3 regions of the Neptunomonas sp. CHC150 genome follow, and region 3 is predicted to be linked to each of the others. Evidence: predicted binding sites of a transcription regulator. Region 3 holds the regulator's gene; each other region holds the start of a gene.
What was found. The regulator sigma-54, encoded in region 3, starts transcription at its own class of promoters, with help from an activator protein. The targets are predictions, from matches to a motif close to TGGCACNNNNNTTGCTNT.
Positions count from the first base shown of each region.

Region 1: the regulator sigma-54 is predicted to act here: its motif matches at 1,989-2,006, upstream of OW491_RS08995 (DUF3305 domain-containing protein).
Region 2: the regulator sigma-54 is predicted to act here: its motif matches at 1,244-1,261, upstream of glnA (glutamate--ammonia ligase).

Region 1 is NZ_JAPNXU010000007.1:6,981-10,537, reverse strand. Features, by position in the region: gene OW491_RS09010 (cache domain-containing protein) at 1-45, shown strand, start outside; gene OW491_RS09005 (helix-turn-helix transcriptional regulator) at 42-944, opposite strand; gene OW491_RS09000 (formate dehydrogenase accessory sulfurtransferase FdhD) at 937-1,785, opposite strand; gene OW491_RS08995 (DUF3305 domain-containing protein) at 2,080-2,577, shown strand; gene OW491_RS08990 (DUF3306 domain-containing protein) at 2,567-3,103, shown strand; gene OW491_RS08985 (4Fe-4S binding protein) at 3,301-3,557, shown strand, end outside.
Region 2 is NZ_JAPNXU010000007.1:22,597-26,153, reverse strand. Features, by position in the region: gene glnA (glutamate--ammonia ligase) at 1-1,158, opposite strand, end outside; gene typA (translational GTPase TypA) at 1,526-3,343, shown strand; gene pip (prolyl aminopeptidase) at 3,469-3,557, shown strand, end outside.
Region 3 is NZ_JAPNXU010000012.1:57,745-61,301, forward strand. Features, by position in the region: gene ptsN (PTS IIA-like nitrogen regulatory protein PtsN) at 1-366, opposite strand, end outside; gene hpf (ribosome hibernation promoting factor) at 392-682, opposite strand; gene OW491_RS16110 (RNA polymerase factor sigma-54) at 728-2,263, opposite strand; gene lptB (LPS export ABC transporter ATP-binding protein) at 2,301-3,035, opposite strand; gene lptA (lipopolysaccharide transport periplasmic protein LptA) at 3,040-3,543, opposite strand; gene lptC (LPS export ABC transporter periplasmic protein LptC) at 3,530-3,557, opposite strand, start outside.

The sequences.
Region 1 (3,557 bases), on a different contig from region 3:
GCCGAACGAGTCAACCGCAGAGCTACCGGTAAGGGAGACACTTAATCAGCACTCCAGATTAACTTACCGCATTGACTGGTATTGTATCCCCCTAAACTACTGGCTAGTTGAATACCTTCTCGGCTCTGCAAAAACTCAAAGATATGCTGCACAATTTTTCGAAAATACACAGGGCGAGTGACCACTAGGTCAAAGGCCTCAGCTCCCTGAGCGAGCAAAACTAATCCCATTTCTTGTGCGGCGCTCAAGGTGCCTGGGCCAATATCGGCTTCCCCTTTCGCAATTAAACGGGCTACCTCCCTTTCCGAGAATGCCGTCATTTGACGCGTTAACTGCGCCAATGGAAACCCTTGCCCGGCAAGCCATTCTCCTAAAAAGCGCTGCGACCCTGCGCCCTCTTGCCGAACGACCCACCGAGTTTCAGGGGTCAGCGCTTGTCTTGGATCAGTAAAGCGCTCAACATCCTGCGGCCGCACCATCAACCCATGTTGGCGCTCAAATAAGTGCACTAACACCCAGTGCTTAGATTCGCTATATTGCTGCAATAAAGCAGGGTGCCTAACGCGGCTTTCCTCTGCTCGTCCCCAGTGAATCGCTGTCGCGTCAGAACTACCTTGAGCCAGCAGATCCAAGCCTAGCTTAGTTCCGGTGACGGTATAGCCAATCATCGCCTGCGTCTTTAATTGTTGCGTTAAGCGGTTAGCCGTGGCTTGCAGTAAAGGGTCATCACTTCCTGATAGTAACAATCGATCGGCCATCAAGCCTCTGTGCGCATTATCCAATAACCAGCGATCAATCAAGGCACGTGGAAACAGCCATTTACCGGTCACTTTCGTTGCGGGAATCTTTCCCTCGGCGGCCATGGAATACACTTTTTTCTCATTAACGTCTAAGTATTCCGAAAGCTGGCGTACGTTCATAAACGGATGGGCGTGCTCATTCACCCTGAACCCCCTTGCCCTCTTGCAGGCAATCAAGATCGACCATGTCCCGGCCATGAAAGATCAGAAAGTGACGGCCTTTCGCGCGAGCCAATAAAGTGATTCCCATTTCCCTTGCCAACGCCAGTCCCATTTGAGTCACCCCCGAGCGTGACAATAAAACCGATATTCCCATTTGTGCCACTTTGATCACCATTTCTGACGTCAACCGGCCTGTGGTATAAAAGATTTTTCCGTTGGGGCTAATTCCTTGCAACCACAGCCGACCCGCCAACGTATCCACCGCATTATGTCGACCCACATCCTCAACAAAGGACACAATATAGTCGCCATCGCTCACAGCACAGGCATGAACAGCGCCGGCGTTTTTGTATGTTTCGTTGTGCTGACTTAATGCACGAAGCAAACTATAAATCATGCTCTGCTTTACTGGCGTTACAGGTAGTTCTACATTGGCGATTTTCTCCATTAAGTCTCCAAACATAGTCCCTTGGCCACAGCCACTAGTAACGGTCCGTTTTTCCAGCATAGATGCCAAATGAGCAGGCTCTTTACGAGTGACTACCGCCGCAGACTCGACATCCCAATCCACTTGTACAGCGGTTAAATCCTCAGCCCGCTCAATAAATCCTTGGTTTTTTAAATAGCCCACCACTAACGCTTCAGGGTCAGCCCCCAACGTCATCAACGTAACTATTTCACGTTTATTTAAATAAATGGTTAAAGGTCGTTCACAGGCGATTTGAATCGTCCTTTCACCGCCTAACTCGTCGATGACAGTAGCCTGTTCTGTTAACGGCGCCTGCGCGTAACTGCGTATGACTGATTCAAACGGTTGCTCCATGTCACCTACCTTCTCAATTAATTGGTTTGATCAGAGCAAGTTTCATTCCGGTGTTTATATACCCTACCGTCTACTGTTGATCACAATTAGCAGCGCATCACCGTGACACCCTATTAATAGACAAAATGTCCCATCTTTATCCTCAACCGTGTCTTTTTACACCAACCAGCCTCCCTTTTACCCCTAAGAACACCGTCATTATGTGGCCTACGCTTTGCAATGATCTCCAATACCTGTGCTTATCGATCCAAGCGATTACGCAACGATTACGCAACAACCCGAAGGAGAACCTATGTGACTTCATCTACTACGACTGCTCCGAGCGCTGATGATAAAGACCAACAGCACCCCACAACAAAATCAGGGACGAGCTGGCCTGTATCCATTCGACTCAACAAAGAGAATGTTCAATCAGGCCGCTGGGACACAGTACGTTGGAGCATTGCCGACTTGCGCCCTCGCCCCTTAACCGCTGACGATTATCATATCCTGACCATTGAACTTCACCTTGATCAACGTACCGCTTATCGATTCAACCTCAACTCACAAGCCCCCTGCCTATTCGTTTTATGCCATGAATCAGACGTTAATAACCAGCTTATCCCTGTCCACATCAGCGCCAGCCAAGATGAAGCTTCATCCTACATGGATGGCGAGCACCACGTTTTATCCGCAGAAATGCCGGTAGCTATATGTTGCTGGATCGAAGCCTATCTCAGCCGTGAAGGTGAATTGATTGATAGTGGGCGCAAAAAAAAGAAATCAGGAAAAGGACGCAGCAGTGGAAACTGATACTTCATTTCTTAAAAGATGGTCTCTGCGTAAAACCGAGGCAAGCCGAGAGCAAAACGAACAATCAAACGAGACTGAACAACGATTAGACAATCAAGATAGTTCAGAGGTTACTCCACCCCTTCCTGACAAGGCGGCCGAAATATCCGCAGATAGTTTAAGTGATGAGGACATGCCAGCCATCGACTCTCTGGATGAGCATTCAAACTTCCAACAGTTTTTCTCAGAAGGTGTCAGCGAAGCTTTACGACAACAAGCACTAAGGAAGCTATTTAACCTCCCAGAGTTTCACGTGAGAGATGGGCTAAATGACTACGATCAGGACTTTAGCAATATCACCCCATTAGCTGAAGCTGCCGCTGGACAAATCAGACAATGGATTCATCAACAGAAAGATGACTTCACTGCGGCTTTGCAAGACGACAGCAATGATGAAGAAAGCGCCGAGCCTATTCACTCTTCTCATGCTTCATCAACAGAAGGCGACCAAGTGACCCATACACCCACCCAAGACAAGACAGAATGATACAACACAGCGCAAAAACCATAATTTCACACAGATAATGACCGCATATATTGGACCCTAGCGACCTAATCAGTGGTTCATCAATTGCATCGAGTAATTGAAAAACGGTTCAGATATACACCAATGACAAGCGCACGGCCTACAGCGAGCACTGAGGTACGTGGATATAAGCCATTAGCCTGACCACCGAGGGCTTTATGACAACAATAATAAACATGCCAAACCTCAGTAATGAAAAAGCAAAACAGGAGGTCATAACGCGACTATCGCCGCCTCATAACCTACTTGCGAGTACCATTGCTTACAGCACGCAAGGCCACCTGTTGATAATGGGATCCGAAAAAGCAATTCGGACAGCGGCACTACAACTGTCTTCTATGCAAAGTACTACACTATTGGTTACTGAAGCGGCTCAAACCGATATCGATATCGCTGACGACTCAGAGGCGATAGA
Region 2 (3,557 bases), on a different contig from region 3:
GATTTTGTTCTGAATACCGTCAAGACCCGCCATCATCAAGGCAGCGAAGCACAGGTATGGGTTAGCAATTGGGTCAGGGAAACGCGTTTCGATACGACGAGCTTTATCGCTAGTAACGTAAGGAATACGGATAGAAGCAGAACGGTTACGAGCAGAATAAGCCAACATAACAGGTGCTTCAAAACCTGGAACCAAACGCTTATAAGAGTTTGTACCTGGGTTAGTGATCGCATTCAGTGCTTTAGCGTGCTTGATGATACCACCAATGTAGAACAACGCTGTTTCACTCATACCTGCATACACATCACCAGCAAAGATGTTTTTGCCATCTTTAGTCAATGACTGGTGAACGTGCATACCAGAACCGTTATCACCTACGATAGGCTTAGGCATGAACGTCGCTGTTTTGCCGTAAGCGTGAGCAACATTATGTACGCAGTATTTAAGAACCTGAACTTCGTCAGCTTTCTTAACCAATGTGTTTGCACCAGCACCGATCTCACACTGACCAGCTGTTGCAACTTCATGGTGATGAACTTCAACGTCTAAGCCCATTGCTGTCATTGCGTTACACATATTTGCACGCAAGTCATGCAAAGAATCAACAGGTGGTACTGGGAAGTAACCGCCTTTAACACGTGGACGGTGACCCGTGTTACCGCCTTCGAACTTGCTATTAGAAGACCATGCTGCTTCTTCAGAAGACACTTTATAGCCGCAACCGCTCATATCTGAGTGGAAATGCACTTCATCAAAAACGAAGAATTCTGGTTCAGGACCAAAGAAGGCAGTATCCGCGATACCTGTAGACTTTAAGTATTCTTCAGCACGGTTTGCAACAGAGCGAGGGTCACGCTCGTAACCTTGTCCAGTCATTGGCTCAACAATGTTACAACGCACGATAACCGTTGACTCTTCAGCGAAGGGATCAAGTACTGAAGCAGCGTCGTCTGGCTGCAAAATCATGTCAGATTCGTTGATACCTTTCCATCCAGAGATAGAAGAACCATCGAACATTTTACCTTCTTCAAAGAAGTCGTCACCCATCTGCGTAACAGGAATAGTAACGTGCTGTTCTTTACCTTGGGTATCTGTGAATCGCATATCGATCCACTTAACATCATTTTCTTCGATTAACTTCAGAGTCTTCTCTGACATGTGGCTCTCTCCAATTTAGAATTTGCCAGACGCGTTTACGTAAAAACAGGTCCTAAAAATCGGCTTTTTTGCCGGTTGCTTTTAGGCAGCAAACTTCATGCCACACTCAACCCCCTTTAAAACAGGCATTAAGCGCACCCTTTTGACCATCAAACGCACCAAAAATAAACAAAACACATATTAAAGCACCAAAAAGATGCATAATGGCTTTTTAACGCCTTATAAAGGGTCATCAGCATCTTACTCTAACCTAAAAAAAAGTGCTTCCTTAAAAAACCTTTTTAATTGGTCAATTATTCAGCATCCCACTCGCAATTTACGTGTATAATGCGCGCTTTATTTTTAAATATAATCTGGGTACATCCACGTGATTGATAAGCTGAGAAACATCGCCATCATTGCTCACGTTGACCATGGTAAAACGACTTTGGTTGACAAACTTTTGCAGCAATCGGGCACCCTGGGCCGTCGTGATGAAGGCACTGAACGCATCATGGACTCCAATGACCAGGAGAAAGAACGCGGCATTACCATTTTGGCAAAAAACACGGCCATCGAATGGAATGACTATCACATCAATATCGTGGATACTCCAGGGCATGCCGATTTTGGTGGCGAAGTAGAGCGTGTATTGTCGATGGTAGACTGCGTATGTCTATTAGTTGATGCTGTTGACGGCCCTATGCCGCAAACGCGCTTTGTAACGCAAAAAGCATTCGATCAGGGCCTTCGCCCGATCGTTGTTGTTAACAAGGTTGACCGTCCAGGCGCAAACCCTGACCGTGCCGTCGACTTAGTATTCGACCTATTCGACTCATTAGGCGCAACAGATGAGCAGCTCGACTTCCCTATCATTTATGCGTCTGCGTTAAATGGTATTGCAGGTTTAGAGCACGACAACCTTGCTGAAGACATGACTCCTCTGTTTGAAGCTATCGTTGAGCACGTTAACCCCCCAGAAGTAGACGTTGATGGTCCGCTGCAAATGCAAATTTCTGCATTAGACTATAACAGCTACGTAGGTGTTATCGGTGTCGGCCGTATCAAGCGTGGTACTGCTAAAATTAACCAACAAGTTAAAGTAATCAGCGCTGACGGTTCTGTGCGCAGCGGTAAGCTTCAAAAGATCATGGGTTACTTAGGCCTTGATCGCGTTGATGTTACCTCGGCTCAGGCTGGCGATATCGTATGTATTACGGGTATTGACGAGCTCAACATTTCTGACACTATCTGTGACCCAGAAAAAGTAGAAGCTTTACCAGCCCTATCGGTTGACGAGCCAACGGTATCGATGACGTTCCAAGTAAACGATTCTCCGTTTGCTGGCCAAGACGGTAAGTTCGTTACCAGTCGTAACATCAAAGACCGCTTAGACCGCGAATTGATCCACAACGTTGCTTTGCGTGTAGCCGAAGGCGACACACCGGATAAGTTCCGCGTATCAGGCCGTGGTGAGCTACATCTTTCTGTTTTAATCGAAACCATGCGTCGCGAAGGTTTTGAGCTAGGTGTTTCTCGTCCAGAAGTTATTCAACGTGAAGTCGATGGCCAAACACAAGAGCCATACGAGATCGTAATGATCGATGTTGAAGACCAGCACCAAGGCAGCATCATCGAAGAGATGGGCAAGCGTAAAGGTGACATGACAAATATGGAAGTGGACAGCTCTGGCCGTATCCGCTTAACGTTCATGATCCCATCACGCGGTTTGATTGGCTTCCGTAGCCAATTCCTAACCATGACATCAGGTACGGGTATCATGACTTCTATCTTTGACCATTATGGTCCGGTTAAAGAAGGTGAAGTCATCTATCGTAGCAACGGTGTTCTTGTTTCTATGGTGACAGGTAAAGCACTCGGTTACTCATTATGGAACCTACAAGAGCGCGGACGTTTGTGCGTCGTTCCTAACGTTGATGTTTACGAGGGTATGATCCTTGGTATCCATAGCCGTAACAACGATCTAGCTGTTAACCCTATCAAAGGTAAGCAGTTAACCAACGTACGTGCATCTGGTACCGATGAGAACATTCAGCTTACGCCAGCTATCCGTTTTACACTGGAACAAGCGTTAGACTTTATTGAAGACGACGAGCTGGTTGAAGTTACACCTAACCACATCCGCCTTCGTAAAAAGTACCTAACTGAAAACGAGCGTAAACGTAAAGGTCGCAGCGCTAAGTAATAGCGTCTAATACGACTGTTGTAATATTAAAGGTGGCTTAGGCCACCTTTTTTTGTCTGTAGCGTTTCTATCTAGGAAATGCACCTTATACTGGAATAACAGGCAATATACATAGGTAACGCATAATGCGCATTCTCTACCCGGATATTCACCCGTACAAAGAACAGATGTTGGATGTCGGTGACGGCCATTCAATTTATATCGAAGAAAGCGG
Region 3 (3,557 bases):
TGCTAATTTTGCTAAAGTGCCGAGGTGCTCATCACAGGCCGCTTCAGGGACTAGCAAAAAGAACAGTAAATCTACAGGACGGCTGTCGATAGCATCAAAATCGATAGGCTCTGCTAAGTGAATCAGCGCTCCTATCGGTGCTTCGATACCCGCTAATCGGCAATGGGGTATAGCAACCCCTTCACCGATGCCGGTACTGCCCAGCCTTTCTCTGCCAATTAGGCCGGTGAAGATAAGTTCGTGTGTGACTTCTTCACCGACTGATTCAGCAATGAGTTTGCTTGCCATTTCTAGCACGCGCTTTTTGCTGCCGCCCTCTACTGCTTGTAGAGTGCGGCTAGGTGTTAACAGAGAAATTATGGGCATATGACTTCAATTAGTTATTAGAAGGTTATTTATGGCTCTTGAGCTTTTCTTTATGTTTGATGATTTGACGGTCTAGCTTATCCGTCAGGGCATCAATGGCCGCATACATATCCGGCTGCTCACTGGTTGCAAATATTTCGCCTCCAGCAATATGCATGTCAGCTTCGGCAATTTGCCGCTGTTTATCAACACTCAAGGTCACTTGTACGTTAGTGATGTTATCGAAATGGCGTTCTAGCTTGTCAAACTTAGTGTGTACATACTCGGACAGTGCTTCAGTCAGTTCTACATGGTGACCTGTGATATTGATCTGCATAGATTGTCTCCTTAGCACGACTCTTCAGTCGTATGCGTATCGTTATTAAACCAGACGCTTGCGTTCATTAGAAGGAGCGATTCCCATCGCTTCGCGATATTTGGCGATCGTCCTTCGAGCGACCTGGATTCCTTCTTCATCGAGAAGTTGAGCAATTTTACTATCACTTAAAGGTTTAGCAGGGTTTTCGGCAGCTATCAGTTTTTTTATGACCGCTCGTATGGCTGTTGATGAGGCTGCGCCACCATCGCTGGTGTTGACATGGCTTGAAAAGAAGTACTTTAGCTCAAATATTCCGCGAGGTGTGTGCATGAATTTTTGTGTCGTCACACGTGAGATAGTGGATTCGTGCATCTCAACTGCTTCGGCAATGTCATGTAACACCATGGGCTTCATAGCTTCTTCACCATGCTCAAGAAAATCTACTTGCCTTTCGATAATTTGACTTGAAACTTTTAGCAGAGTTTCATTTCGGCTGAGTAGACTCTTAATAAACCAGCGTGCTTCCTGTAAATGGTTTTTTAAATAGGTGTTATCCGCGCTGGAGTCCGCTCGGCGAATCAAATCAGCATACTGAGTGTTGATCCGTAAATTAGGTGAAGCTTCAGAATTCAAGCGCACGGTCCAAACACCTTTGAGCTTTTCCACAAAAACATCTGGAATCACATATTCAGCTTTTGAAGGTGAAATCATTGCTCCCGGCTGCGGGTTTAGCGTTTGAATGAGTTCAATAATAGCCTGTAATTGTGGTTCTTTGATGCGTAGCTTGCGCATCAATTGTTTGTAATCATGGTTACCCAGTAAGTGGATATAATGTTGGCACAAGTTCAACGTTTGCGCTAACAAAGGAGGCGGCTCAGGTAATTGTTTTAATTGTATGCACAGGCATTCACCTAAGTCGCGGGCCGCTACACCGGGCGGATCAAACTGCTGTACGCGATGCAATACGGCTTCGAACTCTTCCAGTTCTGCTTCTTGGAAGCGTTCTGGTTCTTGGCGTTTAAAGTCTTCAAGCAGCTCTTCAATGTTAAGGCGTAAATAGCCTTCGTTGTCGATCGCATCGATAATGGCTTCAGCAACTAAACGGTCGTCTGCGGACATCCTTGTTAGGTTAAGTTGCCATAGCAAATGGTCTTGGAGACTCTCCTCGGCACTATCATTCGATTCAAAAAAGCTGTCATCGTCACGATTACTTGTGCTCGATGTGTTGCTGCTAGTTTGGTAAGTGTCGTCCCAAGATGAATCGGTTGATAACTCACTGGGGATGTCATCGTTCCACTTGTCGTCAAAAGAGTCGGGTTCTTGGTCGTCAGATTGTGTCGATTCTTGTGTTGTTTGCGCCGTGTATTCCGATGGGGTTTGATCTGAATTGCTAGGCTGCTCGCTCTGTGTAGAGTTGTCCTGCGGAGCCGCATTGTCTTCACTGTCTTCATTAGTTTCCAGCATGGGATTGCTGTCTAATGCAGATTGAATCTCCTGCTGTAGATCAAGTGTCGATAATTGCAGTAAGCGAATTGCTTGCTGTAATTGTGGGGTCATCGTGAGATGTTGCCCCATTTTTAACTGTAATGACTGCTTCATAAATTACAAGTAGACTCCAGAAAACACGAGGTGTTGCTTATAGTCGAAACGATTCGCCGAGGTAAGCAGCACGAACTTTTTCATTTGCCAGTATATCGCTTGGCTCGCCTTCAGCTAGGATAACACCTTCACTGACTATGTAGGCTTTCTCACAAATGTCGAGTGTTTCTCTGACATTGTGGTCCGTTATTAAGACTCCAATACCTTTTGATTGTAGGTGTTTTATCGTCTTTTTAATATCATTTACAGAGATTGGGTCAACCCCTGCAAAGGGTTCGTCTAACAAAATAAAAGCGGGCTCGGAGGCTAGGGCACGCGCTATTTCGACTCGGCGTCGTTCTCCACCAGACAAGCTCATGCCTAGACTATTTCGTATGTGCGTAATGTGAAACTCTTCTAGCAACTCTTCCATTTTGGCTTTTTGTTGATCAACTGATAGCTCTTTTCGCATTTCTAAAATGCCAAGTAAGTTATCTTCAACACTGAGCTTTCGAAAAATAGACGCTTCTTGAGGTAAGTAACCAATTCCTTTGCGTGCGCGTTGGTGCATAGCCAAAGGGGTAATCGTTTCTTCGTTGATAGCTATTGAGCCGTTATCAGCTTTGACCAAGCCCACAATCATGTAAAAGCAGGTAGTTTTACCGGCACCATTGGGACCCAGAAGTCCTACGATTTCACCGCTATTGACCGAGAGGGATACATCGCGAACGACATTACGTTTTTTGTATGATTTTGCTAAGTTGCGAGCGTGTAAAGTGCTATCCGGCGTCATCATATTATTTCGCTTTTGGTTGGATAATCATTTGTACGCGCTGTCCTGAGTTGCCTTCACCGCTATAGGCATTAACGAGAGACTTTTCCATCTGATAGACAATGCGTTCGCCGCTGAATTGGTTCTTGTCTTGTTCTACGCGAGCGTTGCCGGTGATTGTGATGGTTTGTTGATCAACTTGATATTCTAAACGTTGACCAAACGCGTCGGTAATAGCTTGGTTTGCTGATGCTTGTTGGCTAAAGCTTGCTGGACTACCCGTGGCGACAATGCGGTTTACGTCATTATTTTTTTGATAAAGGTTAACCTTAGCGGCTTTTATTTTCATAGTACCCTGGGTAATAAGCACGTTGCCCGTATAGGTAGTAATTCCGCTATTTTCATCAATCTGAGCGCTATTAGCGGCGATATGGATAGGCTTCTTGCGGTCGTCAGGTAACGCAAAGGCAAGCTGGGTAGCGAATAGGCATGTGCAAGCCAACAGGGATAGTTGTTTAAGGTTCGACATAAAAAGTGCCTTTT